DNA from 4 places in the Streptomyces nanhaiensis genome. Region 4 is predicted to be linked to each of the others. Evidence: predicted binding sites of a transcription regulator. Region 4 holds the regulator's gene; each other region holds the start of a gene.
What was found. Region 4 encodes HrcA, which represses chaperone genes, less so after heat shock. Its sites were predicted from a motif close to TTNGCACTCNGNNNNNCNGAGTGCNAA; they were not measured.

Region 1: the regulator HrcA is predicted to act here: its motif matches at 2,299-2,325, upstream of ACLIYP_RS08870 (FmdB family zinc ribbon protein).
Region 2: the regulator HrcA is predicted to act here: its motif matches at 2,927-2,953, upstream of groL (chaperonin GroEL).
Region 3: the regulator HrcA is predicted to act here: its motif matches at 1,350-1,376, upstream of groES (co-chaperone GroES).

The regions. Positions count from the first base shown of each region.
Region 1 covers NZ_JBKJFM010000024.1:6,221-9,776, forward strand. Annotated here, with positions in the region: gene ACLIYP_RS08860 (potassium/proton antiporter) at 1-478, shown strand, start outside; gene ACLIYP_RS08865 (MFS transporter) at 819-2,189, shown strand; gene ACLIYP_RS08870 (FmdB family zinc ribbon protein) at 2,335-2,658, shown strand; gene ACLIYP_RS08875 (S-methyl-5'-thioadenosine phosphorylase) at 2,759-3,556, shown strand, end outside.
Region 2 covers NZ_JBKJFM010000027.1:43,956-47,511, reverse strand. Annotated here, with positions in the region: gene ACLIYP_RS09720 (alanine/glycine:cation symporter family protein) at 1-858, opposite strand, end outside; gene groL (chaperonin GroEL) at 1,110-2,738, opposite strand; gene ACLIYP_RS09710 (cold-shock protein) at 3,137-3,340, opposite strand.
Region 3 covers NZ_JBKJFM010000080.1:14,541-18,096, reverse strand. Annotated here, with positions in the region: gene ACLIYP_RS18075 (class I SAM-dependent methyltransferase) at 1-680, opposite strand, end outside; gene ACLIYP_RS18070 (Uma2 family endonuclease) at 688-1,266, opposite strand; gene groES (co-chaperone GroES) at 1,525-1,836, shown strand; gene groL (chaperonin GroEL) at 1,943-3,556, shown strand, end outside.
Region 4 covers NZ_JBKJFM010000013.1:12,881-16,436, reverse strand. Annotated here, with positions in the region: gene dnaJ (molecular chaperone DnaJ) at 1-1,000, opposite strand, end outside; gene hrcA (heat-inducible transcriptional repressor HrcA) at 1,001-2,017, opposite strand; gene ACLIYP_RS06155 (MBL fold metallo-hydrolase) at 2,210-2,923, shown strand; gene ACLIYP_RS06150 (DUF3097 domain-containing protein) at 3,005-3,556, shown strand, end outside.

The DNA.
Region 1 (3,556 bases), on a different contig from region 4:
CCTGGCGACGATCCCCATGGTCGACCAGGTGGAGGGCAGCCGGCGGATCTTCAACATCGTCTTCGTGCTGGTCGTGGTCTTCACCCTGCTCCAGGGGCCGACCCTGCCCTGGGTCGCCCGCAGGCTCGGGCTGGACAAGGCCGGCGGCACCCAGGACCTGGACATCGAGTCGGCCCCGCTGGAGCGGCTGCGCGGGCACCTGATCGCGGTCTCCATCCCCGACGGCTCGCGCATGCAGGGCGTGGAGGTGGCCGAGCTGCGGCTGCCGAAGGGCGCGGCGGTCACCCTGGTCGTGCGCGAGGGCAGCAGTTTCGTGCCCTCGCCCTCGACCGTCCTGCGGCACGGCGACGAACTGCTGGTGGTCGCCACCGACGCGGTGCGGGACGCCACCGAGCGGCGGCTGATGGCCGTGGGCCGGGGCGGCAAGCTGGCGGGCTGGCTGGGGACGGCGGGCAGTTCGGCGCTGCGGCAGGGCTGAGACAGGGCTTCGGCAGGGCGGGAACGGGGACGAAGTCAGGGCGGGGCGGGCCGGTCGGGCGGGTGGGTGGGACGGGGGCGGAGACGGGGACACGGGCAGGGGGCACGAGCGGGACGCGACCGGGTCTGCGGGTGATCGGCTACCCTGAGGCCGTACGTTTGTCCGACTTTCGGAGCTACCGGAGTTTCGACCCCGCCTGATGCAGGGCCGGCACGGCCGCCCGGCCGACCACACGCCGCGGTCCGTGCGAGAGGACGGCCTTCGGCGTGCCCCCGCCGTACCGCGACACCGCGCGCCGTACGGACCGCGGCGCGCTACCAGGCGGCAGAAAGGTACGGCCGTGGCCACCACGGTCACTCCCGTCACGAACCGGAAGCCCGGCTACCGGGACCTGCTGCGCACTCCCGGTGCGTGGACGTTCCTGCTGCCCGGCTTCCTGGCCCGCCAGCCCTTCGCGATGCTGACGCTCGGCATCGTGCTGCTGGTCGAGGACACCACCGGATCGTTCGGCACGGCGGGCGCCGTCTCCGCCGTGACCGGCGTGTCGATGGCCCTGTTCGCACCCCGCAGCGGCCGGCTCGCCGACCGCTTCGGCCAGCGTGCGGTCCTGGTGCCCGGGGTGCTGCTGCACGCCGCCGCCGTGGGCGTGCTGACGGCCCTGGCGCTGTCCCGGGCGCCGCTGTGGGCACTGCTGCTGGCGGCCGTGCCGGCCGGTGCCTCGGTGCCGCAGGTCGGCCCGATGGTGCGGGCCCGCTGGGCGCACCTGCTCAGGGGCGGGCCCGGTTCACCGGACGGATCGGGCCCGCCGGGCGGGCCGGGCAGGACCCGGCTGCTGTCGACGGCGGCGGCGTTCGAGTCGGTCACCGACGAGCTCACCTTCGTCATCGGCCCGGTCCTGGCCACCGCCCTGTGCACCGGAGTGCACCCGGCCGCCGGGCTGACCGCCGAGGCGGCCCTGACCATCGTCGGCGGACTGCTCTTCGCGGCCCAGCGCCGTACCGCGCCGCCCGCCCACCGCCGCGCCCGGGGAGCGGACGGCGCGCCGCACGCCTCGGCGCTGTCGGTGCCGGGCGTACGGGTGCTGATCGTCGCCTTCCTGGGCATCGGCGCTGTCTTCGGCGGGATGCAGGTGTCGATGGCCGCCTTCACCGACTCCATCGGACAGCCGGGCCTCAACGGCGTGCTGTACGGGATCTTCGCCGCGGGCAACATGCTCGCCGGTCTCGTCTTCGGCGCCCTGACCTGGCGCTCGGCCCCGCAGCGCCGGCTGCTGGCGGCGTACGCGCTGCTGACGCTGACCACCGCGCCCCTGTGGGCGGTGGACGTGGTCCCGCTGCTGGCCGTCCTCGGGCTGCTGACCGGCATGGGCATCGCGCCGAGCCTGATCACCGGCTTCACCCTGGTGGAGCGGCTGGTTCCGGCGGGCGTGCGCACCGAGGCGTTCACCTGGATGGCCGGTGCGGTGGCGCTGGGGCAGGCCGGCGCCGCGTCGGCCGCCGGGCAGCTGACGGACGGCTTCGGGGCGAGCGCCGGATTCACGGTGCCGCTGGCCGCCACGGCGCTGGCGCTGGCGACGGTGGCGGCACTGCGCGGATGGCTGAAGCCGGACGGCGGGCAGGAGGGGGACGGGCGGCCGGGCGACGGGAAGGCCGACGGCGGGCGGCCGGGCGACCGGCGACCGGGCGGTGGAAGGGAGCCGCGAACCGGGTGACGGAGGGCGCCGGACGGAGGACGGGGAAGGGGCCCCGGGGCGTGGCGAGGGTCACCGTCCGCCGCTCCCGGTGGACTAAGCCGCCGGAATACTGCACCATGGTGCGTCGTTAGCACTCCACAGGGAAGAGTGCCAGGAGGAGCAAGTGCCGACCTATCAGTACCAGTGCACCGAGTGCGGCGAGGGCCTGGAAGCGGTTCAGAAGTTCACCGACGACGCACTCACCGAGTGCCCGAGCTGCAAGGGCCGCCTGAAGAAGGTGTTCTCCGCGGTCGGCATCGTCTTCAAGGGCTCCGGCTTCTACCGGAACGACAGCCGCGGCTCCTCGTCCGGCAGCCCGTCGTCGTCCTCTTCTTCGTCGTCGGCCTCGTCCGCGGCGTCGTCGCCCTCGTCGGCCTCCTCTTCCTCCGAGAAGAGCTCGGGTTCGTCCGGCGGCTCGTCGTCCAAGGCAGGCTCCTCGGCGGCCTGACGGTCCGCCTTCCGGCCCGGAGCCGGAACCCGCCTGTCCCGGCCCCGTCGCGGTACGCACCGCGGCGGGGCCGCGGCGTCGGGGGCTAGTGTGTTCGGCCATGAGCGCACAGGCGGAGACAGGCGTCATCGGCGGGTCCGGGTTCTACTCGTTCCTGGACGACGTGATGGAGGTCGCGGTGGACACGCCGTACGGCGAGCCCAGCGACTCCCTCTTCATCGGCGAGATAGCCGGGCGCCGGGTGGCCTTCCTGCCCCGGCACGGCCGCAAGCACCATCTGCCCCCGCACCGCATCAACTACCGGGCCAACCTGTGGGCTCTGCGCTCGGTCGGCGTGCGGCGGGTGCTGGGGCCGTGCGCGGTGGGCGGGCTGCGGCCCGAGTACGGGCCCGGCACGCTGGTGGTGCCGGACCAGCTCGTGGACCGCACCAAGTCGCGCGTCCAGACCTACTACGACGGCGAGGCGCTGCCCGACGGCTCGGTGCCGAACGTGGTGCACCTCTCCTTCGCCGACCCCTACTGCGAGGCGGGCCGGGCGGCGGCCGTCGCGGCCGCGCGCGGGCGCGGCTGGGAGCCGGTGGACGGCGGCACCATGGTGGTGATCGAGGGGCCGCGCTTCTCGACCCGCGCGGAGTCGCGCTGGCACGCGGCGCAGGGCTGGTCTGTGGTCGGGATGACCGGGCACCCCGAGGCGGTCCTCGCCCGCGAACTGGGCCTGTGCTACTCCTCGATGGCGCTGGTCACCGACCTGGACGCCGGCGCCGGGACCGGCGAGGGCGTCTCGCACGAGGAGGTGCTCCAGGTCTTCGCACAGAACGTCGGACGGCTGCGCGAGGTGCTCTTCGACACGGTGGCCGGCCTGCCGGCGGAGCGGGACTGCGCCTGCGCGACGGCTCTG
Region 2 (3,556 bases), on a different contig from region 4:
CTCGTTGGAGAACATGCCGCGGCGCACGCCCTGCTGGATCGCCGCGCCGATGCCGCCTCCGGCGACCTCGCGCAGCCCGAAGGCGCCGCCGACGATGTCGGCGAGGACGCGCGGCACCTCGGAGACGTTGAGCACCACGACGGCCAGTCCCACCAGCAGGTACACCACGGCCATCACGGGGACGAGCACCTTGGTGACCGAGGCGATCCTGCGCACTCCGCCGAAGACGGCCAGGCCGAGCAGCACGGCGAGGGCGGCGCCGACGGCCGGGGCGACCCAGTCGGAGCCGCCGTCACCGCCCGTGCCCAGCGATCCGGCGGTGACCGAGGCGATCGTGTTGGACTGCACGGCCGTGAACACGAGCCCGAAGGTCAGGGTGATGATCACGGCGAACAGCACGCCGAGCCAGCGCCTGCCCAGGCCGCGCTGCATGTAGTACGCGGGACCGCCTCTGTAGGCGCCCTCGCCGCCCCTGCCGCGGTCGCGCACCTTGTAGAGCTGGGCGAGGGTGGACTCCACGAACGCGGAGGCGCCGCCGACCAGCGCCATCACCCACATCCAGAAGACCGCGCCGGGCCCTCCCACGGTGATGGCCGCCGCGACGCCGGCGATGTTGCCGGTGCCGATCCGGGCGGCGGCGGAGATGGTGAAGGCCCCGAACGGGGAGACCGGCTTCCTGCCGTCGGCCCCGGCGCGGGGCTGCTCCCCGACCGTTCTGAGGATCTCCGGCAGGAGCCGGATCTGCAGGGCCCGGGAGCGGATGGTGAAGTACAGACCCGCCACAGCCACCAGGGGGATCAGCAGATAGGTCCAGAAGTGATCGTTGATCTCGACGATCACGGTTTCGAGCGTGCTCATCGCGTCGTTGCCGTCCAGGAGTCGTGTGGGGTGGTTTCGGCTCTGGAAACAGAGTGGAAGCACCGCGGGAGGGGATCGCCCGTACGCGGCCCCCGGGAGGCTATCCGGTGCGCCGCCTGCCGGTCAGGCCGCGACACGGTGCCAAATCTCACATCCTGGACATAGTGAGAGGGCGGCACCCCTCGGGGTGCCGCCCTCGTCACCGTGCGCGCGGTGCGCGCCCGGTGGGAACCGCCGATCCGCCGGGCGGATCAGAAGTCCATGCCACCGCCCATGCCGGCGGCGGCGGCGTCGGCGCCGGCCGCGGCCTTCTCCGGCTTGTCGGCGATGACGGCCTCGGTGGTGAGGAAGAGCGCCGCGATGGAGGCGGCGTTCTGCAGCGCGGAGCGGGTGACCTTGGCCGGGTCGATGATGCCCTCGGCGATCATGTCCACGTACTCACCGGTCGCGGCGTTCAGACCGTGGCCCGGGGTCAGGTTGCGCACCTTCTCCACGATGACGCCGCCCTCGAGGCCGGCGTTGACCGCGATCTGCTTCAGCGGGGCCTCCAGAGCGGCCTTGACCGCGGCGGCGCCGGTGGCCTCGTCGCCGTCGAGCTCCAGCTTCTCGAAGACCGCGGAGGCCTGCAGCAGGGCCACGCCACCGCCGGCGACGATGCCCTCCTCGACGGCCGCCTTGGCGTTGCGCACCGCGTCCTCGATGCGGTGCTTGCGCTCCTTCAGCTCCACCTCGGTGGCGGCGCCGGCCTTGATGACGGCCACGCCGCCGGCCAGCTTCGCCAGACGCTCCTGGAGCTTCTCGCGGTCGTAGTCGGAGTCGGAGTTCTCGATCTCGGCGCGGATCTGGTTCACCCGGCCGTTGACCTGCTCGCTGTCACCGGCACCGTCGACGATGGTGGTCTCGTCCTTGGTGATGACGACCTTGCGGGCGCGGCCCAGCAGCTCCAGACCGGCGTTCTCCAGCTTGAGGCCGACCTCCTCGGAGATGACCTGGCCGCCGGTGAGGATGGCGATGTCGCCGAGCATGGCCTTGCGGCGGTCGCCGAAGCCCGGGGCCTTGACGGCGACGGACTTGAAGGTGCCGCGGATCTTGTTGACGACCAGGGTCGACAGGGCCTCGCCCTCGACGTCCTCGGCGATGATCAGCAGCGGCTTGCCGGCCTGCATGACCTTCTCCAGCAGCGGGAGCAGGTCCTTGACGGCGCTGATCTTGGAGTTGGCGATCAGGATGTAGGGGTCCTCCAGGACCGCCTCCATCCGCTCCATGTCGGTGGCGAAGTAGGCGGAGATGTAGCCCTTGTCGAAGCGCATGCCCTCGGTGAGCTCGAGCTCCAGACCGAAGGTCTGCGACTCCTCGACGGTGATGACGCCTTCCTTGCCGACCTTGTCCATGGCCTCGGCGATCAGCTCGCCGATCTGGGTGTCGGCGGCGGAGATGGAGGCGGTCGAGGCGATCTGCTCCTTGGTCTCCACCTCCTTGGCCTGCTCCAGCAGGGCGGCGGAGACGGCCTCGGTGGCCTTCTCGATGCCGCGCTTGAGGGCCATCGGGTTGGCGCCGGCGGCGACGTTGCGCAGACCCTCGCGGACCAGCGCCTGGGCCAGGACGGTCGCGGTGGTCGTACCGTCACCGGCGACGTCGTCGGTCTTCTTCGCGACCTCCTTGACCAGCTCGGCGCCGATCTTCTCGTACGGGTCCTCGAGCTCGATCTCCTTGGCGATGGAGACACCATCGTTGGTGATCGTGGGGGCGCCCCACTTCTTCTCAAGGACGACGTTGCGGCCCTTGGGGCCGAGCGTGACCTTGACGGCGTCGGCGAGCTGGTTCATCCCGCGCTCGAGGCCGCGCCGCGCCTCCTCGTCGAACGCGATGATCTTGGCCATGTGAAGTGGTCCTCCCTGGGGTTCCCCATGCCGAAGGCCAGGGGCGGGTTGGGATGTCTCCGGACCGCTCTGGCGCCCGCGACGGACGGCCCACCGGCCCGGCGGTTCCTTGCTCCACCGGGCTTGCGGACCTCACCGAACCGGTCCTTGCTTTGTCACTCTCACCTTCAGAGTGCTAACGCCAATGATTAGCACTCGACCCCTCCGAGTGCAAGCGCGTCAGGGGTTCCGCGCGCCCGTACTCCCGGGTACGGGACGGACGCGGGGGGCGCGGGCGGGCCTCGGGCGCGCGCCGGTGCGCGGGCGCACGACGGGAGGGCCCGCGCCCCCCTGCGGGGACGCGGGCCCTCCTGTGCCGTCTACTGCTGATGTGCGTCGTGGTGCGTGTGTCCGGCGCTTCAGGCCGTCACGCGGACCATGTCCGCCTGCGGGCCCTTCTGGCCCTGCGAGATCTCGAACTCGACCCGCTGCCCTTCCTCAAGGGTGCGGTATCCGTCCATCTGGATCGCGCTGTAGTGGACGAACACGTCCGCCCCACCGTCGACCGCGATGAAGCCGTATCCCTTCTCCGCGTTGAACCACTTGACGGTGCCTTGAGCCATTCCTAACTCCCCTATTGCCGGCCCTTGCGCGGGCCCGCGCTCCGCGGACCCGGGTCAGTTGCCACCCCCCGGCGAGAGGGGGAGGCGTGCGCCGGAACGCGTCGACCGCGGCTGAATGTATCTGGGCAGACGCCCTCCGCAACAGGTCTGTCAGACGAGAATTCCGGTCACGCCGGATTGCCGATAAGCACATGAACGGCGGGAAAGTAGGGCAAC
Region 3 (3,556 bases), on a different contig from region 4:
GCGCCCTCCGGCACCGCCTCGTGCGGAATGCCGGGGGCCACCTTCAGCGCGGCGAGCGGGGCGCGCCGGGCGGCCTCCACCGCCCAGGACAGCGGCGGCGAGTACGCCTCGGGGTCGAAGATCCGGCCGCGTCCGCCGCGGCGGGCCGGATCGGCGAAGACGGCGTCGAAGCCGGACGTGTCCACCTCCGTCACGTCCGCGCAGCGCACCTCGATCAGGTCGGACAGGCCCAGCGCCCCGGCGTTGGCCCGGGCGACGGCGCAGGTCAGCGGGGAGCGGTCGACGGCCAGGACCTCGATCCCGGCGCGGGCGAGCGCGATGGCGTCGCCGCCGTTGCCGCAGCACAGGTCGGCCAGCCGCCGCGCCCCGAGGCCGGCGAAGCGCCCGGCGCGGTACGCGGCCACACTGGCGCGGGTGGCCTGCTCCACGCCGTCGGGGGTGAAGTACATCCGCGCCGCGTCCCCGGCCCCGAACTTCGCCACCGCCCGCTGCCGCAGCCGGGCCTGGGCGATGGCCGCCGAGACCAGTTCGGCCGGGTGGTCGCGGCGCAGCCTGGTGGCGACGGCCAGCTCCCGCCCGGGGTCGTAGGACCGCAGCTCCGCCAGCAGGGCCTGCCCCTCGTCGGTCAGCAGGCGGTGGAAGACGGAGACGGGGTCGCCGACGGCCGGGTTGGTGCTCACCGGCCCGTCACCGCGGTGCGCGGTACAACGTGGTCAGGTCGATGTCCATGGGGAAGGGCACCGGGAGGACGAGCTTGTCGCGGTGAATCCCGGTGGGGACGTATGTGCCGGTGGTGTCGTCAAGCTCGTAGACGTGCACGACTGGCTTGCGGTCTTCCTTCTCCACTCGCCAGAAGTGGCGGATACCGGCATGGGCGTACTTCAGCGGTTTGGTCTCGCGGTCCCGCACGGCCGACTCCTCGGAGACGATCTCGACGACGAGCACGACCTCCTCGGGGAGGTACGCGGTGCGTTCGTCATGTGGCGGACCGCTGACGACGAGGATGTCGGGCTCCGGGCGTTGGCGCTTCCCCAGCCGGATCGTCATCTCGAACTCGACCCACAGGTCGTGGGGGGCCGCGAGTTCTATGGCGTTGGACAGCCGCCGCATCACCTGGCCGTGGAACGAGGTCTGCGGGGACACCATCACGAGGGCTCCGTCGATCAGCTCGAAGCGCGGGGCGTCCGGCGGCAGCCGGTCCAGGTCGTCGGCGGTCCAGCCGCCGGGCGGCGGGTGGAACCAGTCGGGCAGGGGCTCTGCGGTCATCGGCGGTACTCCTTGACGGGCGGGCACCTGTGACGCGGTACGGGGTCAGCGTACCGGCGCACCGGCGCGCAACGCGCCGTGCGCTGGCACTCCGGTTGACTGAGTGCTAACGCCGTCATAGTCTCGGCATTGGCACTCCCCCATGGAGAGTGCCAACTCAAGCGACGGGCAGATCCGGCACCCGCGACGACGGATCTACCAGGTCGCCACCCCAGACATCCAAACCCCGCCGAGATCTCCGAAGGGGGAGGTCGGATCGTGACGACCGCCACCAGCTCCAAGGTTGCCATCAAGCCGCTCGAGGACCGCATCGTGGTCCAGCCGCTCGACGCCGAGCAGACCACGGCTTCCGGCCTGGTCATCCCGGACACCGCGAAGGAGAAGCCCCAGGAGGGCACCGTCCTCGCCGTCGGTCCGGGCCGCTTCGAGGACGGCAACCGCCTGCCGCTCGACGTGAAGGTCGGCGACATCGTGCTGTACAGCAAGTACGGCGGCACCGAGGTGAAGTACAACAACGAGGAGTACCTCGTCCTCTCGGCGCGCGACGTTCTCGCGATCATCGAGAAGTAAGCACCGCGAAGACTGCCTGTGATCCGCGCCCTGGTACCCGCGTCCGAGACGTCCGGGGCCGGGGCGCGGTTCCTTTGACGAGGATTCCGAGAGGACCCAAGCAACCATGGCGAAGATCCTGAAGTTCGACGAGGACGCCCGTCGCGCCCTCGAGCGCGGTGTCAACAAGCTCGCCGACACCGTGAAGGTGACGATCGGCCCCAAGGGCCGCAACGTCGTCATCGACAAGAAGTTCGGCGCCCCGACCATCACCAACGACGGTGTCACCATCGCCCGCGAGGTCGAGGTCGAGGACCCGTACGAGAACCTGGGCGCCCAGCTCGTCAAGGAGGTGGCGACCAAGACCAACGACATCGCGGGCGACGGCACCACCACCGCCACCGTGCTGGCCCAGGCGCTGGTCCGCGAGGGCCTGCGCAACGTCGCCGCCGGCGCCTCCCCGGCCGCCCTGAAGAAGGGCATCGACGCCGCGGTCAAGGCCGTCTCCGACGACCTGCTGGCCACCGCCCGCCCGATCGACGAGAAGTCCGACATCGCCGCCGTGGCCGCGCTGTCCGCCCAGGACAAGCAGGTCGGCGAGCTGATCGCCGAGGCGATGGACAAGGTCGGCAAGGACGGCGTCATCACCGTCGAGGAGTCCAACACCTTCGGTCTGGAGCTGGACTTCACCGAGGGCATGGCCTTCGACAAGGGCTACCTGTCGCCCTACATGGTCACCGACCAGGAGCGCATGGAGGCCGTCCTCGACGACCCCTACATCCTGATCCACCAGGGCAAGATCTCCGCCATCGCGGACCTGCTGCCCCTGCTGGAGAAGATCATCCAGACCAACAGCTCCAAGCCGCTGCTGATCATCGCCGAGGACGTCGAGGGCGAGGCCCTGTCGACCCTGGTGGTCAACAAGATCCGCGGCACCTTCAACGCGGTGGCCGTCAAGGCCCCGGGCTTCGGCGACCGCCGCAAGGCGATGCTCGGCGACATGGCGACGCTGACCGGCGCCACCGTCATCGCCGAGGAGGTCGGCCTCAAGCTCGACCAGGCCGGTCTGGACGTGCTGGGCACCGCCCGCCGCGTGACCGTCACCAAGGACGACACCACCATCGTCGACGGCGGCGGCAAGGCCGAGGACGTGCAGGGCCGCGTCGCGCAGATCAAGGCCGAGATCGAGACCACCGACTCCGACTGGGACCGCGAGAAGCTCCAGGAGCGCCTCGCGAAGCTGGCCGGCGGTGTGTGCGTGATCCGCGTGGGCGCGGCCACCGAGGTCGAGCTCAAGGAGAAGAAGCACCGTCTGGAGGACGCCATCTCCGCGACCCGCGCCGCGGTCGAGGAGGGCATCGTCTCCGGCGGCGGCTCCGCGCTGGTCCACGCCTCCAAGGTGCTGGAGGGCGGCCTGGGCAAGGACGGCGACGAGGCCACCGGTGTCGCGGTCGTCCGCCGGTCCCTGGTCGAGCCGATGCGCTGGATCGCCGAGAACGCCGGCCTGGAGGGCTACGTCATCACCTCCAAGGTCGCCGACATGGAGAAGGGCCACGGCTTCAACGCCGCGACCGGCGAGTACGTCGACCTGGTCAAGGCCGGCGTCATCGACCCGGTCAAGGTCACCCGCTCCGCCCTGGAGAACGCCGCCTCCATCGCGTCGCTGCTGCTGACGACCGAGACCCTGGTCGTCGAGAAGCCGGCCGAGGAGGAGCCGGAGGCCGCCGGCCACGGTCACGGC
Region 4 (3,556 bases):
CCAGCTTGCTCGGCGTCTGGACCTCCACATGGACGATCAGGTCGCCGCGGCCGCCGCCGCGCAGGTGCGTCACGCCGCGCTGGTGGAGCGGGATCGACTGGCCGGACTGGGTGCCGGGCCGGATGTCGACCTCCTCCATGCCGTCCAGCGTCTCCAGCGGGACCTTGGTGCCCAGCGCCGCCGCCGTCATGGGGATGGTGACCGTGCAGTGCAGGTCGTCGCCGCGCCGCTGGAAGACCGGGTGCGGCACCTCGTGGATCTCGACGTACAGGTCGCCCGGCGGGCCGCCGCCCGGGCCGACCTCGCCCTCGCCGGCGAGCTGGATGCGGGTGCCGTTGTCGACGCCGGCCGGGATCTTCACCGTCAGGTTGCGCCGCGAGCGCACCCGGCCGTCGCCCGCGCACTCCGGGCAGGGGGTGGGCACGACCGTGCCGAAGCCCTGGCACTGCGGGCAGGGGCGCGAGGTCATGACCTGGCCCAGGAAGGAACGGGTGACCTGCGAGACCTCGCCGCGGCCGCGGCACATGTCGCACGTCTGCGCGGACGTGCCCGGGGCCGCGCCCTCGCCGCTGCACGTGGTGCAGACGACCGCCGTGTCCACCTGGATGTCCTTGGTGGTGCCGAAGGCCGCCTCGTCCAGCTCGATGTCGAGCCGGATCATGGCGTCCTGGCCGCGCCGGGTGCGGGACCTCGGCCCGCGCTGGGAGGCGGCGCCGAAGAAGGCGTCCATGATGTCGGAGAAGTTGCCGAAGCCCCCGCCGAAGCCGCCGCCCCGGCCCGCGCCGCCCATCGGGTCGCCGCCGAGGTCGTACATCTGCTTCTTCTGCGGGTCGGAGAGCACCTCGTAGGCGGTGTTGATCTCCTTGAACCGCTCCTGCGTCTTCGGGTCCGGGTTGACGTCGGGATGCAGTTCGCGCGCGAGCCGGCGGAAGGCCTTCTTGATCTCGTCCTGCGAGGCATCGCGCTGCACGCCCAGGACCGCGTAGTAGTCGGTTGCCACTTACGACTCCGCGAGGATCTGTCCGACGTAACGTGCCACTGCGCGTACCGCTCCCATCGTTCCGGGGTAGTCCATCCGGGTCGGTCCGACCACACCGAGCTTGGCGACCGCCTCGTCTCCCGAACCGTAACCGACCGAGACGACCGACGTTGACGTCAGCCCCTCGTGAGCATTCTCATGACCGATTCGCACCGTCATGCCCGGATCCTTCGCCTCCCCCAGCAGCTTGAGCAGGACGACCTGCTCCTCCAGAGCTTCCAGCACCGGCCGGATGGTCAGCGGGAAGTCGTGCACGAAGCGGGTGAGATTGGCGGTGCCGCCGATCATCAACCGCTCCTCTGTCTCCTCAACCAGTGTCTCGAGGAGCGTGGCGAGCACCGCCGAGACCGTGCCGCGGTCCTCGGCGTCGAAGGACTCCGGCAGGTCCTGCACCAGCCTGGGCACCTCCGAGAAGCGCTCGCCGACCACCCGGCTGTTGAGCCGGGCGCGCAGATCGGCCAGGGACGACTCGGAGATGGGGGCCGGGCAGTCCACCATGCGCTGCTCGACCCGCCCGGTGTCCGTGATCAGCACGAGCATCAGACGCGCGGGGGCCAGGAGCAGCAGCTCCACGTGGCGGACGGTCGAACGGGTCAGCGAGGGGTACTGGACGACGGCGACCTGGCGGGTGAGCTGGGCCAGCAGCCGCACGGTGCGGCTGACGACGTCGTCGAGGTCGACGGCGTCCTCCAGGAAGTTCTGGATCGCCCGGCGCTCCGGCTTGGACAGCGGCTTGACGCCCGCCAGCCTGTCGACGAACAGACGGTACCCCTTGTCGGTGGGGATGCGGCCCGCGCTGGTGTGCGGCTGGGCGATGTACCCCTCGTCCTCCAGGGCCGCCATGTCGTTGCGCACCGTGGCCGGGGAGACCTGGAGGTTGTGCCGCTCGGTGAGGGCCTTGGACCCCACCGGCTCCTGGGTGCCCACGTAGTCCTGGACGATGGCGCGCAGGACTTCGAGTCTGCGTTCGCTGAGCATCTGGGCGCACCTCCCGTCCGGCCGTCTCTTCCGGTCCTCTTCCCTGGCACTCTCAGCCGGTGAGTGCCAGTCGCCCTGTGCCAGTGTACGGCCGGTGACCACGACCAGGGCAAGGGCGGGCGCCGACCGGGAGGGCGATCCGTACCACATCCCCGGCGGGCACCGCCCGCGTGTTGGCGCTAGCGTCGCGGTATGGAGACGGATTGGGAAGAGCTGTCGCCTGGGGTCGTACGCCGCCGCATGCCCGGCTGGGACGAGACCGTCGGGGCCGTCGCGGGCGAGTCGGGGGTGCTGGTGGTCGACACGGGCGCGACGCTGGGTGACGGCGCGCGCGTCCGGCGGCACCTGCACGAGCGCTTCGGGCAGCCGGTGACCCATGTGGCGCTGACCCATCCGCACTTCGACCACGTCCTGGGCGCGTCGGCCTTCGCCGGGGTGGAGGTCTACGGGGCGGTGGGGATCGAGGACCTGCTGGTCCACTCCAAGGACGGGCTGCGCGAGGACGCCGTACGGCACGGCGTGGACCCGCGGGAGGCGGCCGAGGCGGTCGACGTGCTCGTCCACCCGCACCACCGGGTGGCCGGCGAGCTGACCGTCCGGCTGGGCGGCCGGGAGGTGCTCCTGGCCAACGTCGGCCCGGCGCACACCGCCCACGACCTGGCCGTCGTGGTCCCCGGCGCCCCCGGCGGGCCGGACGTGGTCTTCTGCGGCGATCTGGTGGAGGAGTCCGGCGAGCCGCAGGCGGGCCCGGACTCCCACCCCGTCCACTGGCCGGCCGCGCTGGACCGGCTGCTCGCCCTGGGCGGCGAGGACGCGCTGTACGTGCCGGGCCACGGGGCGGTGGTGGACGCCGCCTTCGTCCGCGCCCAGCGCGGCGTGCTGGCGGAGCGCTTCGGCGTCGGGTGACGGGTGACGGGGCAGGTCTCACGGCGGGTTCCGCTTTCCGCTCCGGGTTTCGCGGTGGGGATCACGTAACACAATGACCGCATGCGCAGCAGACAGTACGGCCCCGACCTGACCCCTCCGTGGAAGCGGACCCCGGGGAACCGCAGACCCGCGCCCGAGGTGCCCGCCGAGCCGGACCTGGTGGTGGAGGAGGTCACGACCGGTTTCTGCGGGGCCGTGGTGCGCTGCGAGAAGACGGCGCAGGGGTTCACCGTCACGCTGGAGGACCGCTTCGGCAGGCACCGGGTCTTCCCGATGGAGCCGCGCGGCTTCCTGCTGGAGGGGAAGGCCGTCACCCTGGTCCGGCCGCCGGCGGCGGCCCCGCCCGCTCCGCAGGCGCCCCGGCGCACCGCCTCCGGGTCGGTGGCGGTGCCGGGCGCCCGCGCCCGGGTGGCGCGGGCGGGGCGCATCTACGTCGAGGGGCGCCACGACGCGGAGCTGGTGGAGAAGGTCTGGGGCGACGACCTGCGGATCGAGGGCGTGGTCGTGGAGTACCTGGAGGGCGTGGACGACCTCCCGGCCGTCGTGGAGGCCTTCGGTCCCACCCCCGAGGCCCGGCTGGGAGTGCTGGTGGACCATCTGGTGCCCGGTTCC